DNA from 3 places in the Paraburkholderia sp. BR10954 genome. Region 2 is predicted to be linked to each of the others. Evidence: riboswitches for the same ligand, from Rfam matches in the RefSeq annotation. Region 2 holds a riboswitch; each other region holds the start of a gene.
The links. Region 2 has a riboswitch for cobalamin ahead of AB4Y34_RS05060 (CbtB-domain containing protein). Riboswitches for the same ligand answer to the same signal wherever they lie in the genome.
Positions count from the first base shown of each region.

Region 1: another riboswitch for cobalamin. It lies ahead of cobA (uroporphyrinogen-III C-methyltransferase); the one in region 2 lies ahead of AB4Y34_RS05060 (CbtB-domain containing protein).
Region 3: another riboswitch for cobalamin. It lies ahead of AB4Y34_RS32065 (TonB-dependent receptor); the one in region 2 lies ahead of AB4Y34_RS05060 (CbtB-domain containing protein).

Region 1 is NZ_JBFRCK010000034.1:6,685-12,185, forward strand. Features, by position in the region: gene cobN (cobaltochelatase subunit CobN) at 1-597, opposite strand, end outside; gene cobW (cobalamin biosynthesis protein CobW) at 611-1,702, opposite strand; cobalamin riboswitch at 1,905-2,183, opposite strand; cobalamin riboswitch at 2,264-2,531, shown strand; partial or broken gene cobA (uroporphyrinogen-III C-methyltransferase) at 2,775-3,500, shown strand; gene AB4Y34_RS32960 (cobalamin biosynthesis protein) at 3,552-3,998, shown strand; gene cobO (cob(I)yrinic acid a,c-diamide adenosyltransferase) at 3,995-4,597, shown strand; gene AB4Y34_RS32970 (cobyrinate a,c-diamide synthase) at 4,601-5,501, shown strand, end outside.
Region 2 is NZ_JBFRCK010000003.1:3-5,503, reverse strand. Features, by position in the region: gene AB4Y34_RS05080 (ATP-binding protein) at 1-572, opposite strand, end outside; gene AB4Y34_RS05075 (ATPase domain-containing protein) at 576-2,090, opposite strand; gene AB4Y34_RS05070 (hypothetical protein) at 2,287-2,727, shown strand; gene AB4Y34_RS05065 (histidine phosphatase family protein) at 2,741-3,361, opposite strand; cobalamin riboswitch at 3,439-3,594, shown strand; gene AB4Y34_RS05060 (CbtB-domain containing protein) at 3,635-3,856, shown strand; gene AB4Y34_RS05055 (CbtA family protein) at 3,868-4,608, shown strand; partial or broken rRNA gene AB4Y34_RS05050 (16S ribosomal RNA) at 5,194-5,501, shown strand, end outside.
Region 3 is NZ_JBFRCK010000032.1:4,612-10,112, reverse strand. Features, by position in the region: gene lgt (prolipoprotein diacylglyceryl transferase) at 1-127, shown strand, start outside; gene AB4Y34_RS32090 (SIMPL domain-containing protein) at 230-952, opposite strand; gene AB4Y34_RS32085 (EVE domain-containing protein) at 1,209-1,667, opposite strand; RNA gene ssrS (6S RNA) at 1,806-1,987, opposite strand; gene AB4Y34_RS32075 (cell division protein ZapA) at 2,065-2,379, opposite strand; gene AB4Y34_RS32070 (ATPase) at 2,376-2,735, opposite strand; cobalamin riboswitch at 2,956-3,220, shown strand; gene AB4Y34_RS32065 (TonB-dependent receptor) at 3,312-5,243, shown strand; gene AB4Y34_RS32060 (iron ABC transporter permease) at 5,283-5,501, shown strand, end outside.

The DNA of each region.
Region 1 (5,501 bases), on a different contig from region 2:
CTGCCGCCAACGCGCCTGCCAGTCGGCAACGGTAGGCGTATCGCGCTCGGGGTGATACAGCGACGCGGCCGGCAATGCGCGCGGCGGCTCGGGCGCGCGCCCCCGACCGAGCGCGCGGTACGCGATGCAGCGCAAAAACGCCTCGGCGTTCTGCGGACCGCCCTCGCGCAGATAGCGCCACAACTGCTGACACAACTCGGCGCTCGCGGTGCTGCGCGCGAGCAGGTTCGGGTCCTCCTGCAGATCGCCGGAAAACATCGCGAGCGTTTGCTGTTTGCGCTGCGCGAGCGCGACGACCTGCTCGATGCCGTACGGCCAATACGCTTCGCCGCCGAGATGATCGACGACGACCACGCGCGCATGCTGCAACACGTCGTCGAGATAGAAATCGACCGAGGCAGGCTGACGCAGATACGTGACGTTCGCGAGCCGCAGGCTCGGGAAGCCGTCATCGAGACGCGGCACCACGCTCGCGAGCAGCGACAGCGTGGTGTCGGCGGAACTGAGCACGACGATCTCGGCGGGCTGCTGATCGATGCGGATCACGCCCTGCGTATCGTCGACGAAACCGCCCGGCGTCGTGCGCAGCAAATGCATGCTGGCGCGCCCGTTATGCCGTCGCGTTCGACGTCGCGCCGAGCGCCGCGTCGAACGCCTGTTGCAGCGCGGGTTGATCGAGGTCTTCGCCGATCAGGACGAAGCGGCTCAGGGCGTCGTCGCCGCTTTCGCCCGCCTGCCAGCGCCGGTCGAAGTAGCTGTCGAAGCGCCGGCCAACGCCCTGGATCACGAGGCGCATCGCCGCGCCCGGCAGTGCCGCGAAGCCTTTGACACGGTAAATCGTGTGGCTTTCGACCAGCGTCTGCAACGCGGCGAGCGCCGCGTCGCGCGACGGCACCGATGCCTGCACGACGACCGAATCGAATTCGTCGTGGTGATGATCGGGGTCGTCGGCGGAACCGTGGTGGTCGTGACGCAGATGGATCGTCTGTTCCGACGCCGCTTCGAGCCCCAGCAGCGTATGCAGGTCGAGCTGCCCCCGCTGCGCGCGCACGATCTTCACCTGCGGCGGAATCTCCGCGCGGATCGCGGCTTCCACTTCGTGCTGCCGCGCGTCGTCGATCAGATCGGTCTTGTTCAGAATCACCAGATCGGCAGCCGACAACTGGTCTTCGAACAGCTCGTGCAGCGGCGACTCGTGATCGAGATTCGGATCGGCCTTGCGCTGCGCATCGACGGCGACCGGGTTATCGGCGAACTGGCCGCTTGCGGCGGCCGGGCCATCCACCACCGTCACCACCGCGTCGACCGTGAAGCCGTTGCGGATCTGCGGCCAGTTGAACGCCTGCACGAGCGGCTTCGGCAACGCGAGCCCCGAGGTTTCGATCAGCACGTGATCGAGTTCGTCGCGCCGCTCTGCGAGCTTTTCCATCACCGGGAAAAACTCTTCCTGCACGGTGCAGCACAGACAACCGTTCGCGAGTTCATACAATTGTCCTTCGGTCTCGACGCCGTTTTCATCGCAACCGATGCCGCAGCCCTTGAGGATTTCGCCGTCGATGCCGAGTTCGCCGAACTCGTTGACGATCACCGCGATGCGCTTGCCGCCCGCATGCTGAAGGATGTGCCGCAGCAACGTAGTTTTGCCACTGCCGAGAAAGCCGGTAACGATCGTGACGGGAATCTTGCGCAATTGAGTTTGCATCGTGAGGTCCATCCCTTTGCGTTGCATCGGTCTGCCGCAAGTTCCGCGCATCGGTCGGCATCGGCTGGCGAATGGAGCGAATGAAGCACGCGCAACAGTACCAGCGATCACTAGACACGGGGACGAACGACGGCATTGCCGCGACAACGGAAATACAGAAAGCGGAACTGAGGTCATGAACGCGCCGCCGCATCCCCGCGGCGGTCGTTCTGCTTCTTCGGGCCGGTATCCGGGCTGGCGAAAGCGCCGCTCCCCCTTCCCGGACGAGTGGTTTCTCGTCCAGTGGTGATATGTCGACGCGACCTTGCGCGAGGACATCGAAGCCGGCACCGCGGCGCCCGGCTATCAAGCCGGAACCGCTTTTCGCTTACCGTTGCGGGGACAGCACAGGTTAGCCGCTCTAGCGCAGATGGCTCCCTGTTTCCCGTTTAACTGCATGCGCACGAACGCGCACGCGAGCACCCAAAGTGCGTGCGAGTGTAGGCCCCCGGGCATGCGCAGTCAAGGAACGCAGAGCGCCGGAAAGCGCCGCCGAGGCTTATCTGGCAAGGCGTCATGTGCTATCGTATGCGCGCGTTTGGTGCCCGCACATGCGCTCGCATGTGCAGTTAAACGGGAAACAGGCAGCGCGTCGCGCGTTCAACCTGTGCTGTCCCCGCAACGGTAAGCGACCTGCGGCGCGCGATTCGAATCGCCTTCGATTCCACCGTGCCGCGCATGCGTTTTTTGATGCCACTGTCCCGCGAATCCGCAGATTCGCAACCGGCACGGGAAGGCGAAGCGCGTGAGGCCGCCAGCCCGGATACCGGCCAGACGCGGAGGCGGCGCCGCATGCATCCGTGCATCAGGTTGCGCCGCCGGCCGCCGGAATCCGCGGGGAACGGATGTGAAGGCGTAGAAACGTGGCATCGCGTGTGTCGTGGCGTTCTCTCTGAAGAATCCGCCGCGAACCGCACGAGTGACCGCACCCCGATTCGCTGTACCGCATGACATCCATATTCACCGCTGCGTGCACCGTCGCACGCCGCTTCTCTCCCCCCATCTCCGCATGGCATGCGCCATGCACGCCGCGATGACGCGCGCCTGGCTGATCGGCGCCGGTCCCGGCGACGTCGAACTGATGACCCTGAAGGCCACTCGTGCGCTCGCCCAGGCCGATGTCGTGCTGGTCGACGATCTGGTCAATCCCGACGTACTGCAGTTTGCAAGCGCCAACGCGCAAGTCGTGTACGTCGGCAAACGCGGCGGCCATCCGTCAACGCCGCAAGCGGAGATCGTCGCGCAAATGCTCGGGCATCTGCGCGCGGGACGCAGCGTGGCGCGGCTCAAAGGCGGTGATCCGTTCGTGTTCGGCCGCGGCGGCGAAGAATTGCAGGCGCTGCAGGCGGCGGGTATCGAAGTCGACGTGATCAACGGCATCACGGCCGGCATCGCCGCGCCCGCGACGCTCGGCATCCCGGTCACGCATCGCGATTACGCGCAGGGCGTCGTGTTCGTCACCGGCCACGGCGCCGGCGGTGGCGAGCCGGACTGGGCCGCGCTCGCCGCGACGCGCATGACGCTCGTGATCTATATGGGCATGCGGCGGCTCGGCGAAATCGTCGGCGCGTTGCTCGCGGCCGGCATGTCCGCCGATACGCCCTGCGCGGCGATCGAATCGGCGACGCGGCCCGAGCAGCGTCACGTGCTCGCGCCGCTGCGCGAGTTTGCCGAGGCGGTCGTGCGCGCGGGGCTCGGCTCGCCGGCGATCGTCGTGATCGGCGGCGTGGCCTCGTTCGCGCTTGCGCGTGATGCGGCCAAACGCGACGGCCGAGTCGCTCACGAACAAGCTGCGAGCGCGATTAAAACGCTGAGCGTCGGCGTAGGTTGCCGCTTGCACAGCGATGCGGCTGACATCGAAGCCGCCGTGCGCGCAGCACTCGGTTCGAATGCCTTCGAGCAGATCCACACCATCGCGACGATCGACGCCAAAGCCAACGAAGCAGGTCTGCTCGAATTCTGTTCGCGCCATCAACTACCGCTGCAACTGTTCAGCCGCGAGCAGATCACCGCCGCACCGGTCGCGTCGCCGTCGGCGGCCGCGCGCGCGCATCTTGGTGTCGACGGTGTGTGCGAACCGTGTGCGCTACTGGCGGCAGCAGCGTCGGTCTGCGCGACAATCGCGAAAAACGCCCGTCTGGTCGTACGCAAGACCACGCACGCCGGCATTACCGTCGCGATTGCGGCGGCGAGCGACTGCGCACCCGGCGACGTAGCGCCCTTCCATCCCGCCCCTCAAGACCAGGACCTCCGATGAAAACCGATCCCGAATCGCATCAACGCATGACCGAGCGCCGCCGCGAAGGCCACGAAAAGAAACAGGCCAGCGCGACCGTCGAAAAAGGCCTGCTGATCGTCAACACCGGCACCGGCAAGGGCAAGAGCACAGCCGCGTTCGGCATGGCCGTGCGGGTGCTCGGCCACGGCATGCGGCTGGGTGTCGTGCAGTTCATCAAGGGCGCGCTGCATACGTCGGAGCGCGATTTCCTCGGCGCGATCGCGCAATGCGATTTCGTCACGATGGGCGACGGCTATACGTGGAACACGCAGAACCGCGAAGCCGACATGGCGACCGCGCGCAAGGGCTGGAACGAAGCGCGGCGGATGATCGAAAGCGGCGACTACCAGATGGTGATCCTCGACGAGCTGAACACCGTGCTGAAGTACGAGTACCTGCCGCTCGACGAAGTGCTCGCCGTGATCAATGCGCGAGCGCCGATGCTGCACGTCGTCGTGACCGGGCGCCATGCGCCCGACGCGCTGATCGAAGCCGCCGACCTCGTCACCGAAATGCGCGCGATCAAGCATCCGTATCGCGAGCAGGGTGTGAAGGCGCAGCGCGGCGTGGAGTTCTGAACGATGTCCGCACCCCCCACGGGGACTTCCTTCGGGGCGCCCCCCAAGGGGACTCGCTCCGCAGCGTGCCCCGCGCTGTTCATCAGCGCGCCCGCCTCGGGACAAGGCAAGACCACGATCACCGCGGGTCTCGCGCGCTATCACCGGCGGCTCGGACGTCGCGTGCGCGTGTTCAAGACCGGGCCGGATTTTCTCGACCCGATGATCCTCGCGCGCGCGAGCGGCGCGCCGGTGCTGTCGCTCGATCTATGGATGGTCGGCGAAAGCGCGTGCCGCAACCTGCTCGCGCAGGCGGCGCAAGAAGCCGATCTGATCCTGATCGAAGGCGTGATGGGCCTGTTCGACGGCACGCCGAGCAGCGCCGATCTGGCGACCACGTTCGGCGTGCCGGTGCTTGCGGTGATTTCCGCGCAGGCGATGGCGCAGACCTTCGGCGCGCTCGCGTTCGGTCTTGCGCGCTTCAGACCGCAACTGCCGTTTCATGGCGTGCTCGCGAATCGCGTCGGCTCGGCCCGGCACGCGCAGATGCTGCAGGAAGCGCTGCCGCCTGAACTGCGCTGGTGCGGCCACATCGCCACGAGCGACGAGATCACGCTGCCCGACCGGCACCTCGGCCTGCATCAAGCCGATGAAATCGACGATCTGGAAGCGCGCCTCGAACGCGCGGCGGATACGCTCGCGTCGACCGCGCTCGCCGAACTGCCGCCGCCGGTCGATTTCGGCGCACCGTCGCCCGAGGTGCTGCCGCGTCTGCTCGAAGGCACGCACATCGCGATCGCGCGCGACGCCGCGTTCTCGTTCATCTACCCCGCCAACCTCGCGCTGCTCGAAGCGCTCGGCGCGCGGCTCAGCTATTTCTCGCCGCTCGCCGACGAAGCGTTGCCCGCCGACACGCACGCGCTCT
Region 2 (5,501 bases):
TTCTGCGATTGCACGAGCACGGCCTGCACCTTCGCGCGTTCGTGGATCTCGGCCATCAGCCGGTCGTTGGCTGACGCGAGTTCGTGCGTGCGCGCGGCGATGCGGCTTTCCAGCGAATCGTTCAGCTGCTCCAGCGCGTCCTGTGCCTCGATGCGCTCGGCAAGCAGCCGTCGCGATTCATATTGCCGCCCGCGGGCGCGCAACGATGACGCGACCGCGCGCCGCAAGGTTTCCGAATTGAGCGGACGTTCGAGCACGACGACGTTGCCGAGCCGTTCGAGCACTTCGAGCCCGCGCGTCGAGCGATGGCCGATGCTGCGCGCGGCGAGCAGGATGAACGGGAAGTCGGACCATGCGGGCTGGCGTTCGAGCCACGCAAAGAGGCCCGAGCCGTGGCCGTTCGCGAGCGCTTCCTCGGTGAGCAGCGCGGTGCCCGCGCCGGCGTCGAGCTCGCTGGTGAGCGCGTCGGCGTCGTCGCAGGTCACGCAGGCGCGTGCGTCGTTGTGCAGCACAGCGGCGATCACTTCGGCGTCGCGGCCGAACGGTGCGAGGATGAGGACGCGCTGCTCCATCGCTTACTGTCCCGACGTGTCGATCAGATTCGCCGCACCGAGCATCGCGGTGCTGCCGCGATACGAGGGCAGGCCCGACAGCACGCCCTCGAAGTCACGCAGCGCTTCGCCGACCTCGACGCCTTTGGTGCCGAGGCGGAACTGGCGGATCGTGCGTTCATGATCGTTCGCGCGGCTCTTGACGGCGGTTACCGCGGTCAGCACTTCGCCGTGATGCTCGAAGTAGCGGAACAGCACGACCACGTCGCTCAGATAGCTGATGTCGACCTCGGTCTGCACCTCGCCGATGATGCCGTGCTGCCCGAGCACGAGCATCGTGACCACGCCCTGCTGATTCAGATAGCCGAGCAGCTCGTGCATGTGCAGCAGCAGGAAGCGCTCGCCGGGTATCGCCTGCAGATAGGCGTTCAGGCTGTCGACCGCGACATAGCGCACACCTTCGTTTTCGACCGCGTTGCGCACGTCGCTCGACAGCTCGCCCGGCGAAATTTCCGCGGGATCGATCTGGCGCAGCGTCAGCAGGCCGCTGTCGACATGCGGTGCGAGATCCATGCCGAGCGACGCGCAGCGCGTGACCAGGGTGCTGAGAGTTTCGTCGAACACGTAGTACGCGCAGCGGTCGCCGCGTTCGAGCGCGGCAAGCAGGCACGACACGACGGTGGTGGTTTTGCCGACCCCCGACGGGCCGATGATCAGCGAATTGGTGCCGGGAACGAGGCCGCCGCCGAGCAGCGCGTCGAGGCCGGACGTGCCGGTGCTCATCGGGCTCGTGCCGAATTCGCGGTGATGCTCGGCGGCGACGAGGCGCGGATAGACGCGCAGACCGCCGGTGTTCAGCGTGAAGTCGTGATAGCCCTCGCGGAACTTGATGCCGCGCATCTTCGCGATGCGCAGACGCCGGCGGTTGCCGCCGTAATCGTGGGCAATGTTGTCGAGGCTGATCACGCCGTGCACGATGCTGTGAAGCTGAATGCCGGAGGCGCTGGCCGACGTGTCGTCGAGCAGCAGCACCGTGCATGCGCGCGTCGAGAAATGGTGCTTGAGCGCGAGAATCTGCCGACGGTAGCGCAACGGGTTCTCCGCCAGCAGACGCAGTTCTGACAAGCTGTCGAGCACGACGCGCGCGGGTTTCAGTTCGTCGACGTGTTCGATCACGTTGCGCACGCTTTCGCCGAGTTCGACTTCGGCCGGGTGCAGCACGCTCTGTTCGTATTGCGGTTCGAGCCCTTCTTCGGGCAGCTGTTCGAGTATCTTGAAGCGGCTCAGATCCCAGCCGTGGCTCGCGCCGATCGCGAGCAGTTCGGCACGGGTTTCGGACAGCGTGACGTAAAGACCGGTCTGCCCTTCGTCGAGGCCCTTGAGTAAGAATTGCAATGCCAGGGTCGTTTTGCCCGTGCCTGGCGCACCCTCTACGAGGTACATGCGGTTCGGCGTAAGACCACCGCCGAGGATGTCGTCGATTCCTGCGATGCCCGACAATAAGCGGGCGGGGGTGGGGGCGGCGGTGGTAGTCGACATGATGGTTGCAATGACGTCGGCAGTGGCTTTGATCGGAAGCGGCGTGATGTTGCGGCCGGTATGGCGCCACGCAATTTGTGTGCCGTCCTGCGCCGCCTGCGTGGTGGGGGTTCGCGCGCATGGGCATGAAGCGTGCTGTTGAGGGTGGCTCGCTGCGAGCTTTTTTCAGCAGCCCTCTGGAAGCTTCACGCGCAACATGAAAACCTATCGACTCTCCGCTATCACGCTTACCGCGGCATCGCTCGTTGCGCTGCTGCCGGTCGGCGCATCCGCCGACGACAGCCCCAGACCTTGCGGCGCGCTCAAACGGATCGTCGCCGCGGCGCCGGACGGCTTCACCTCGCTGACGCCCGACGACGGCAAAGGCGTCGCGCAACCCTATGGCGACGACGCGCAATGTTCAGCCGCGCATCGTAGTTTCCGGTGCACTTGGACACCGCATCAGGCGGCGGGCTCGAACGGGGATGCATTGGAAGCGGTCGCGGCCGACATCGCGTCGTGCCTGCCCGATGCAACGCACGATCAGAATTCGCCGGGACGTCAGCACTTTTATCTCGGCGCGAAGGATCGACGCACCGAAATCACGCTGACTCCCGAGGGGGCGAACCGCTTGCGGCTCGTGGTATCGGGCAGGTAAGCGGCGGTTCCGTTCAGGCGGTGGCGGCCGGCCACCATGACCAGCCGCGTCGCGAGTGGCGCAAATCGACGACCGACAGCGGCGTGATCTCGATGCGACAGAACACGGTTGGCGATGCGCCGAGGGCATGCACGATTGCCGCTCGCAGAAGCGTTGCGTGGGTGATCGCGACGATGGTTCGACCGTGTGCAGAGGCCGCGAAGCCTGCTTCGTTGACCGCGTTGCATGAGCGTACGTCTGCCTGTTGCGCGTCGAGCCACTCTCCGACCCGCCGCACGACTCGATCGAACGATTCACCCCCGGGCGGTGCTGCGTCGGGCTCGCGCGTCCAGGCGGCGAGTTCGCGGGGGGCTTCGTCGGCAATGTCCGCGAGGCGCTGGCCGCGCCATTTGCCATAGTCGATATCCGCCAATGCGTCGGCAGGCGTGGCGCTCAGACCGAGCGCGGCGACCGTTTCGCGGGCGCTGGCGGCGGGGCTGGTGAATACGGTGGCGTCGGCCGGAAGCGCGAGACGGGCGCGCGCCGCTTCGGCTTCGGCGCGGCCGCGCGCGTCGAGCGGATCGTCGGCGGGGAAGCGGCCCGCGCGCTGCGCGGCCGTTGCCGCATGGCTCACCAGTAATAGTCGCGTATCCATTCTTTGCGTTAGCGCCTCATTCGCACTTGCCTGCGTGGCTTGACGGGCTCGCGGCGTGCGTTGCGCGTTGCGGCGTAGCCCTCGCCGTCGCGGAAGCCGCAGTTTAGCGCGTAGAATACCGACACTGCGAAGCACGGAAGCCGGTGAGAGCCCGGCGCGGTCGCGCCACTGTAATCGGCCTTGCAATCCACAAGAGCCGAAAGCCAGACCTGAGCTTCGCACCATTCCTCTGCAATCGACTATCGGGGCGCGTTACCCCAGGAGATGTCCATCATGACCAAAGCTGTTTTCGATCGCGCCGCGCAACCGGCGGTCCAGCCCACTCCCATTCCCTTGCGTGAACTGCTGCCGTGGGTCGTGTTCGGCGGCTTGCTGCTGTTGTTCGCGCTTTACTTCGTTGGTGCGGAACAGGGTGCGACGTCGCTCGTGCCTGGCATGTACGTGCATGAGTTCGTGCACGACGGCCGCCATCTGCTTGGCTTTCCCTGCCACTAACGGAGTTCAACATGGTAGGTAAATTGTTGGTGCGCGGGATGCTCGCGGGCATCGTCGCGGGCTTGCTCACGTTCGCGTTCGCGCGAATCGTCGGTGAACCACAGGTCGATCAGGCGATTTCATTCGAAGAGAAAGCGGCCGCCGCGCGCGGCGAGGCGCCCGAGCCCGAAATCGTGAGCCGTGAGACGCAGGCTGGCCTCGGCCTGCTGACTGGCGTGGTCACGTATGGCGCGGCATTCGGCGGTCTGTTCTCGCTGGTGTTTGCTTATGCGTATGGACGCGCGGGTTCGTTGAGCGTGCGCGCGCTGTCCGCGTGGCTCGCGCTTGGCGCGTTCATCGCCATCGTGGTCGTGCCGAATATCAAGTATCCGGCCAATCCGCCGTCGGTCGGTGATCCGGACACGATCGGCGCGCGCACGGGCCTGTTCTTTCTGATGATCGCGATTTCGCTCGCGACGATGGTGTTTTCACTGAAGGTGCGGCGCCGCGCGGCGGCGAAGCTGGGTGCATGGAACGGCTCGATCGTCGCGGGGCTCGTATTCGTCGTGATCATCGCGGCCGTACAACTGTCGATGCCGGTCATCAATGAAGTGCCGGCCACGTTCCCGGCCGTGCTGCTGTGGAAGTTCCGCGTCGCGGCGATCGGCATGCAGGTGGTCATGTGGACGACGATCGGGCTGTTGTTCGGCGCGATGGTCGAGCGCAGTGCTTTTATGCGTACGAATGCGCGGGTGACGATGAAGTCCGCCTGAATAGGACGGTGACGCGTGGCCGCGCAAGCGGCGACGCTTCGCGCGCAACGCGCGAGAATGGTTTTGGATCAAGTACTTGGCGCGGTTGTGGAGCGGTTATCCACAGCCTTGCGAACATTTTCTGTGGAAAAGCTGCTTAACGGCTTTTCGCAACTCCACTCGACGCGGCGCCTAGGGGAATCCAATTGGACGCCTAACTAATTCAAGTTGTACGCGGCGCTGCTCAATTTTTAAGCTCTTCAACTTTTTAAAATAATTTGTGAGAAGGGTATTGACGCGGCGCGGACCGCTCTCCATAATCTCGCTTCTCTGCTGCAGACGCAGCGACGCAAACGAAGCGGTGCCGGGTGGTGGTTCAGGTGCTGCGGGTTGGGCGGATCGATCTTTAAAAACTAACAGCCGATAAGTGTGGGCGCTTGATGCGGAATGCGGCGGTGGATCCGTATGGATCTGCTGCAAGGCACAAGTATCAGAAGCCTCACACAGTATTAGAGGAAGGTTTATCTGTCGAAAGACGGATTGATCATCGTCAGTACGTTGAGTGAGCGACCGGGTTCGAAAGAGCCCGAAAACAGTAACAGGTTTGAACTGAAGAGTTTGATCCTGGCTCAGATTGAACGCTGGCGGCATGCCTTACACATGCAAGTCGAACGGCAGCACGGACTTCGGTCTGGTGGCGAGTGGCGAACGGGTGAGTAATACATCGGAACGTGTCCTGGAGTGGGGGATAGCCCGGCGAAAGCCGGATTAATACCGCATACGCTCTGCGGAGGAAAGCGGGGGATCTTTCGGGACCTCGCGCTCAAGGGGCGGCCGATGGCAGATTAGGTAGTTGGTGGGGTAAAGGCCTACCAAGCCGACGATCTGTAGCTGGTCTGAGAGGACGACCAGCC
Region 3 (5,501 bases), on a different contig from region 2:
GCTCGCGATGGGGCTGTCAATGGGTCAATGGCTGTCGCTGCCGATGATCCTCGCGGGCATCGGCCTGATGGTGTGGGCGTATCGCCGGGGGCGGCGCGAGCCGGCGCAGGCGGTTGGCGCGAACTGAGCTGCGCCCGGCCAGCATAGCGAACGCTGCATGAAAAAACGCCACGGCATCGATGGATGCCGTGGCGTTTCTCTTTGATGCGCCGGCGTTCGCGCTTGCGCGTCATTTCATCTGCACCGACCCCGACACGTTGACCGTCACCGTCGAGGTGCCGCCTTCGAGCGGCATCGGCGCGCTCTTCGCATCGGCGCCCATCGCGCGTGCGCTCATCATCATCGGACGCGGCATCACGCCGCTGTGATTCACGTTGACCTCGCGGATCGAATAGCCGCTAAAGCCGAACGCCTGCGATGATGCCGCGGCCTGCTCGCGAAACGATTTGATCGCCTCGCCGCTGAGCCGCTGTTCGGCGGCGCGCTGCGCTTCCGGCGACAGCGAGAAACGCACGTTACCCACCTGCATGATCGATGCCATCTGTCCGGCGAGCTTCGAAGCCGCGGCGAAGTCGCGCGATTCGAGCACGACTTCCGTGCGGCCGCGCCACGCCGAGATGCGTCCGTCGCGGTCCGTCGACGGGAAGATCGAGAACGCACCCGAGCGCGCGGTTACGCCGGCGACGCCGCGCGCTTTCTGCAATGCCGCGTCGGCACGTTGGTTCAGCGTCGACGTCAACGCCGACGGCTCGCTCGCTTCCTGCTCGTAAAACAGCGTGATTTCGACTTCGTCCTGCGGGACTTCCGCGCTCGCCTGCGCATTCAGCGACAGCACGCCCGAGGGCTGCGGCATCATGGTCTGCGCGCGAGCGGGCGCCGGGTTCAGCGCGAGCGCCACAGGCGCGCCAAAGGCGAGCGCGAGTGCGAGGGCCCGTGCGGTTTTTGTCGTCATGGCTGGAATCCTTGTTTCAACAGGTTGTGCACGTTCGACGCGTGCGCCGCGTGATGACGCGATGGTGGCGCGTGCTTTGACGGATGCGCTGGCGAATCAATCGGAATGCCGTTGAGCGGTTGATTCGAGCTTGCGCTTTCGTCGACCGATTAGGCGCGTCTTACCGACGCTTGGTTCCCCAATTAGTGCTTCGCCGCCGTTTTGGGAATCATGGCCTGGACGCGCTCACCGCACGTACCGCGTCGCGCATTTGCCCTTAAACCAGCCGTTTAGTGATGAAGCGCCATTCGGCGTCGGTCACCGGTGTGATCGACAGACGGTTGCCTTTGGCGAGCACGCGCATGTCCTGCAATTCGGCATGCTCGCGCAGCGCGGCCAGCGGAATCAGCGCGATTTTCTTCTTGAACACGACGTCGACGAGCATCCAGCGCGGCGTTTCCGGCGACGATTTCGCGTCGTAGTACGGACTCTTTTTATCGAACTGCGTCGGGTCCGGATATGCGGTCGACGAGACTTCCGCGATGCCCGCGATGCCGGGCTCCGGACAGCTCGAATGATAGAAGAGCACGCCGTCGCCGACCTGCATCACGTCGCGCATGAAGTTGCGCGCCTGATAATTGCGCACGCCGGTCCACGGCAAGGTGCGATGCGGTGCGTTGGCGAGGTCGTCGATGCTTGCTTCGTCCGGTTCGGACTTCATCAGCCAGTAGCGCATGAATCGGAGTGAGCGTGTGAGATTGAACGAGGCGCCAACAACAGGCGCGTGCGGAAAGCCCCTGAAACAGGCACTCAAACAAAAGAACGACGACCAAAGAAAAACGGCATCGAACCGAAGTCCGATGCCGTTCCAGATAAGGTCCCCGCCTTAGCCGCTAGGCCGGCATCCTGAACCGAGGGTTCAGAATTGGTCGCAGTTAGCAACACTTCGGGTACATCAGACAGAGTGACGCGCACACCCGTGCTACAAATTTCCGCAACCGTGCACATGGCATTGGTTCAAGGAATATATGACCTTGGCGAACCAGGCAGGGAAGCTAAACGATGAAGCTACAACACAAACAGTTGAACAGGTGACCGGTTCGAAACCGGCCCGCTATTGAGTCAACTACTGCTTACTGCATGCTGTACTGCTCGATCACAGTACCTAGTTGTTCGTTCATTTGCTGCATTGTACGCCGGATTTCTTCAGCAGGAAATGCTTCTCCGTGTCGCACGCTGCTTTGCAGCTTAAGCAGTTCCGATGCCAGCGAGAGCGCCGCCATCACCGCGATGCGATCGGTGCCGCGCACGTTGCTGCCGCTGCGGATTTTCTTCATCTCGGCATCGACGCGCGCGACCGCCTCGAGCAGCGCGCCTTCCGTTTCAGGCGAACAGGCGAGACGGTAGGGTACTTCGAGAATCGATACTTCGATCTGCTTGGTGGTCATGCGCTTTCTCCGTGTCGGCTCACGTCGCCTTCCGCTTCCTCGTGTTCGGGCTGGGCGGATTCGAGCAGATCGAGCTGGTTATCCGGTTCGCTGCTTGCGCGTGCGCGCGGCAATTTTTCGAGAATCGCATTCAGGCGCACCTGAGCGTCGTCGATCTTGGCGGACAGCGCGTCGCGTTCAGCTTGCAGTGCGTCTCGCTCGGCACGCAATTGCGCGAGTTCGGTGTGCGTGGCTTGTACTTCGGCACGCGTTTGCGCGAGCTGCTCTTCGAGCGCGATCCGCGCTTCGTTGTGGCGCTGGCTGATCGCAATCAGCTTGCCGATGTTCTGGGAGAGTGATTCGAGTTCGGTGAGCATGTGCTGCGTCCTCTAAAGACATCGCATTTTAGCGCGGAATATTACAGGTTCCGACAATTGTCTCGTTTCGAGACGTAACAGCATCGCTTCGTGCAGGTACGTTGCGACTCGTGTCGTCGACCATAAGATCAAAGACCGGCAATCCATCGGACAATAACCTGCATTCGACAGAACGGATCGCGCTCCGGTTGGCCTTTCTTGACGCCCCGCGAAGCCGCTCCTACACTTCCCGCACTCTGGTGCCCGCGCGCGCTTTTCGGCGCGCGCAGTTAAACGGGAAGCAGGGCGCGCGCGGTGCCAAACCGGATGCGCGAACCTGCGCTGCCCCCGCAACGGTAAGCGACCGCATGTGATGTGCTCATGCAGGTCGGTCCTTGTCGCACGGTTGGAAGTTCAATCTGCGAGTGTGCCACTGCGCGTCACGCGTGGGAAGGCGGGATCGATGTGTCGTAGCCCGGATACCGGCCAGAAAAGAGGGACGTCCCCCGCGAAAACGTTAAACATGGGGGGACGCCTCGTGACGCGTCGGCCTGCGGGGAAGCAGGCCGCGCATGCCATCCACAGGAATGTCATCCCATGTTGTCCCCCATCGCCCGCGCGACGCTGCTCGCGTTCGCGAGCCTGCCGCTCGTCGCGCATGCGCAAAGCGCCGAGCCTGTGCCTTCATCGTCCGCTGCGGATGCAAGCACCGCGAACGCCCCAAACCTTGCCGATGCGGCCAATCCCGCTTCCGCCGATGCATCGGGCAACGTGCTGTCGCCGATCGTCGTGACCGCACTACGCGGAGCGCAAGCGTTGCGCGACGCGATCCCGCAGACCACGCAGTTCGATCAGCAGGACATAGCCGACACGACCGCGACCGATCTGCCCGGCCTGCTGCGACTCGCGCCCGGCGCGCAAATCTCGCGCACGGGTGGCCCCGGTTCGACCACGAGCCTCTTTCTGCGCGGCGCGTCGTCGACGCAATCGCTGCTGCTGATCGACGGCGTGCGCGTCGATTCGGTGAGTCTCGGCTCCGCTCAGCTCGCACAGATTCCGCTCGACCAGGTCGATCACGTCGAAGTCGTGAACGGCAACGTGTCGGCGTTGTACGGCTCGGGCGCGATCGGCGGCGTCGTGCAGGTGTTCACGAAAGACGGCGGCGATCATCCACCGCGCTTCAATTTTTCGGTCGGCTACGGCAGCTATCACACGCAGACGCAAACGGCCGGCGTGAACGGCGCGCTCGACGAGGACGGCCGCACGACCTTCAACATCTCGCTCGCGCGCACGAAGAGCGACGGCTTTTCGTCGCTCGATCCGCTCGAGGCGCCGGGCGCGAATCCGAACGCCAACGGCAATCTGAACGAGAGCATCAGCGCGTCGCTGCGCCACAAGTTCACCGACAAGTGGGATGCGGGCATCAGCTACTTCCAGTCGAACAACAACAACAGCTACGACAATGCGTACGGCGTGCCAACCGATCTGAACAACCTCTATAGCAAGGTGCGTCAGGTATCGGTGTTTGCGAACGGCAAGCTGACCGACTGGTGGACCACCCACTTCACGCTCGCCGAGGGCGACGACCGCAGCGTATCGAACACCAATGGCATCTACAACGGCCGCTTCGATACCGACAATCGCCAGTACACGTGGCAGAACGATTTCGCGCTCGCAGCGAACCAGAAGCTGCAATTCGGCTACGAGCATCTCGACCAGACTCTCGACTCCGACACGTTCGCCGCGCCCGACCGTCACGTCGATTCGGTCTTCGCCGGCTACAGCGCACGCTTCGGCCGCAACCAGATTCAGGCGAACGTACGCCGCGACCAGTACTCCGATTTCGGCGGAGCGAACAGTTACTATCTCGGCTACGGTTTCGACATCACGTCGCACTGGAAGGTAACCGCAAGCTATTCCGATGCATTCCGCGCGCCGAGCTTCGACGATCTGTACTATCCGATCAGCGGCAACCCGTCGATCCAACCCGAGCGCAGTCACTCGGTCGAAGCCGGTTTGCAGTACGCGACCGACGCGCTCGGCGTGATGCGTCTGAACGCATTCCAGACGCGCTATACGAATCTGATCGACTATGTGCAGACGATCCCCGGCATCTATCTCGCGGAGAACGTCGGCCATGCGAAGGTGCAGGGACTCGAAGGATCGTGGAGCGGTCATGTCGGCAAGACCGACGTACGCGCGACATTGACGCTGCAGAACCCGGTCGATCTCGACAGCGGTACCGACCTCGTGCGACGCGCGCGACGCTTCGGGTCGTTCGCGGCGAATCGCAGCATCGGTGGATGGCGGGTTGGGGGCGAGTGGATCGTCAGCGGTCCGCGTCCAGACAGCACCGGCAAGCTCGGCGGTTATGGCATCGTGAATCTATCGGCCCGCTACAACATCACGAAGGCGTGGTACGTCAGCGCGCAAATCGACAATCTGTTCAACAAGGACTATGAGACGGCCTACTCGTATAACTCTCCGCGACGCGGTGCGTATGTCACGCTCGGCTGGCAGCAGCAGTGACGCCCGCGCCGGGTTGGCCGCATGCATGAGCGCACGCGGATGAGTCGCGCGTCCGGTTCGCTGTCCGCCGCGATGGCAACGCCGCGCCCGATGAACGCGAAACGCGCGGCCGCGATCTGGCTCGGACTCGCGCTCGCCGCCGTCGCGCTGCTCGGCGCGTCGCTGGTGCTCGGCAGCGTGCCGCTCGCGCCGTCGCGCGTGCTTGCGGCGCTCGTGCCAACGCACACGTTCGGCGCCGCGGGCAGCGACGATCTCGCC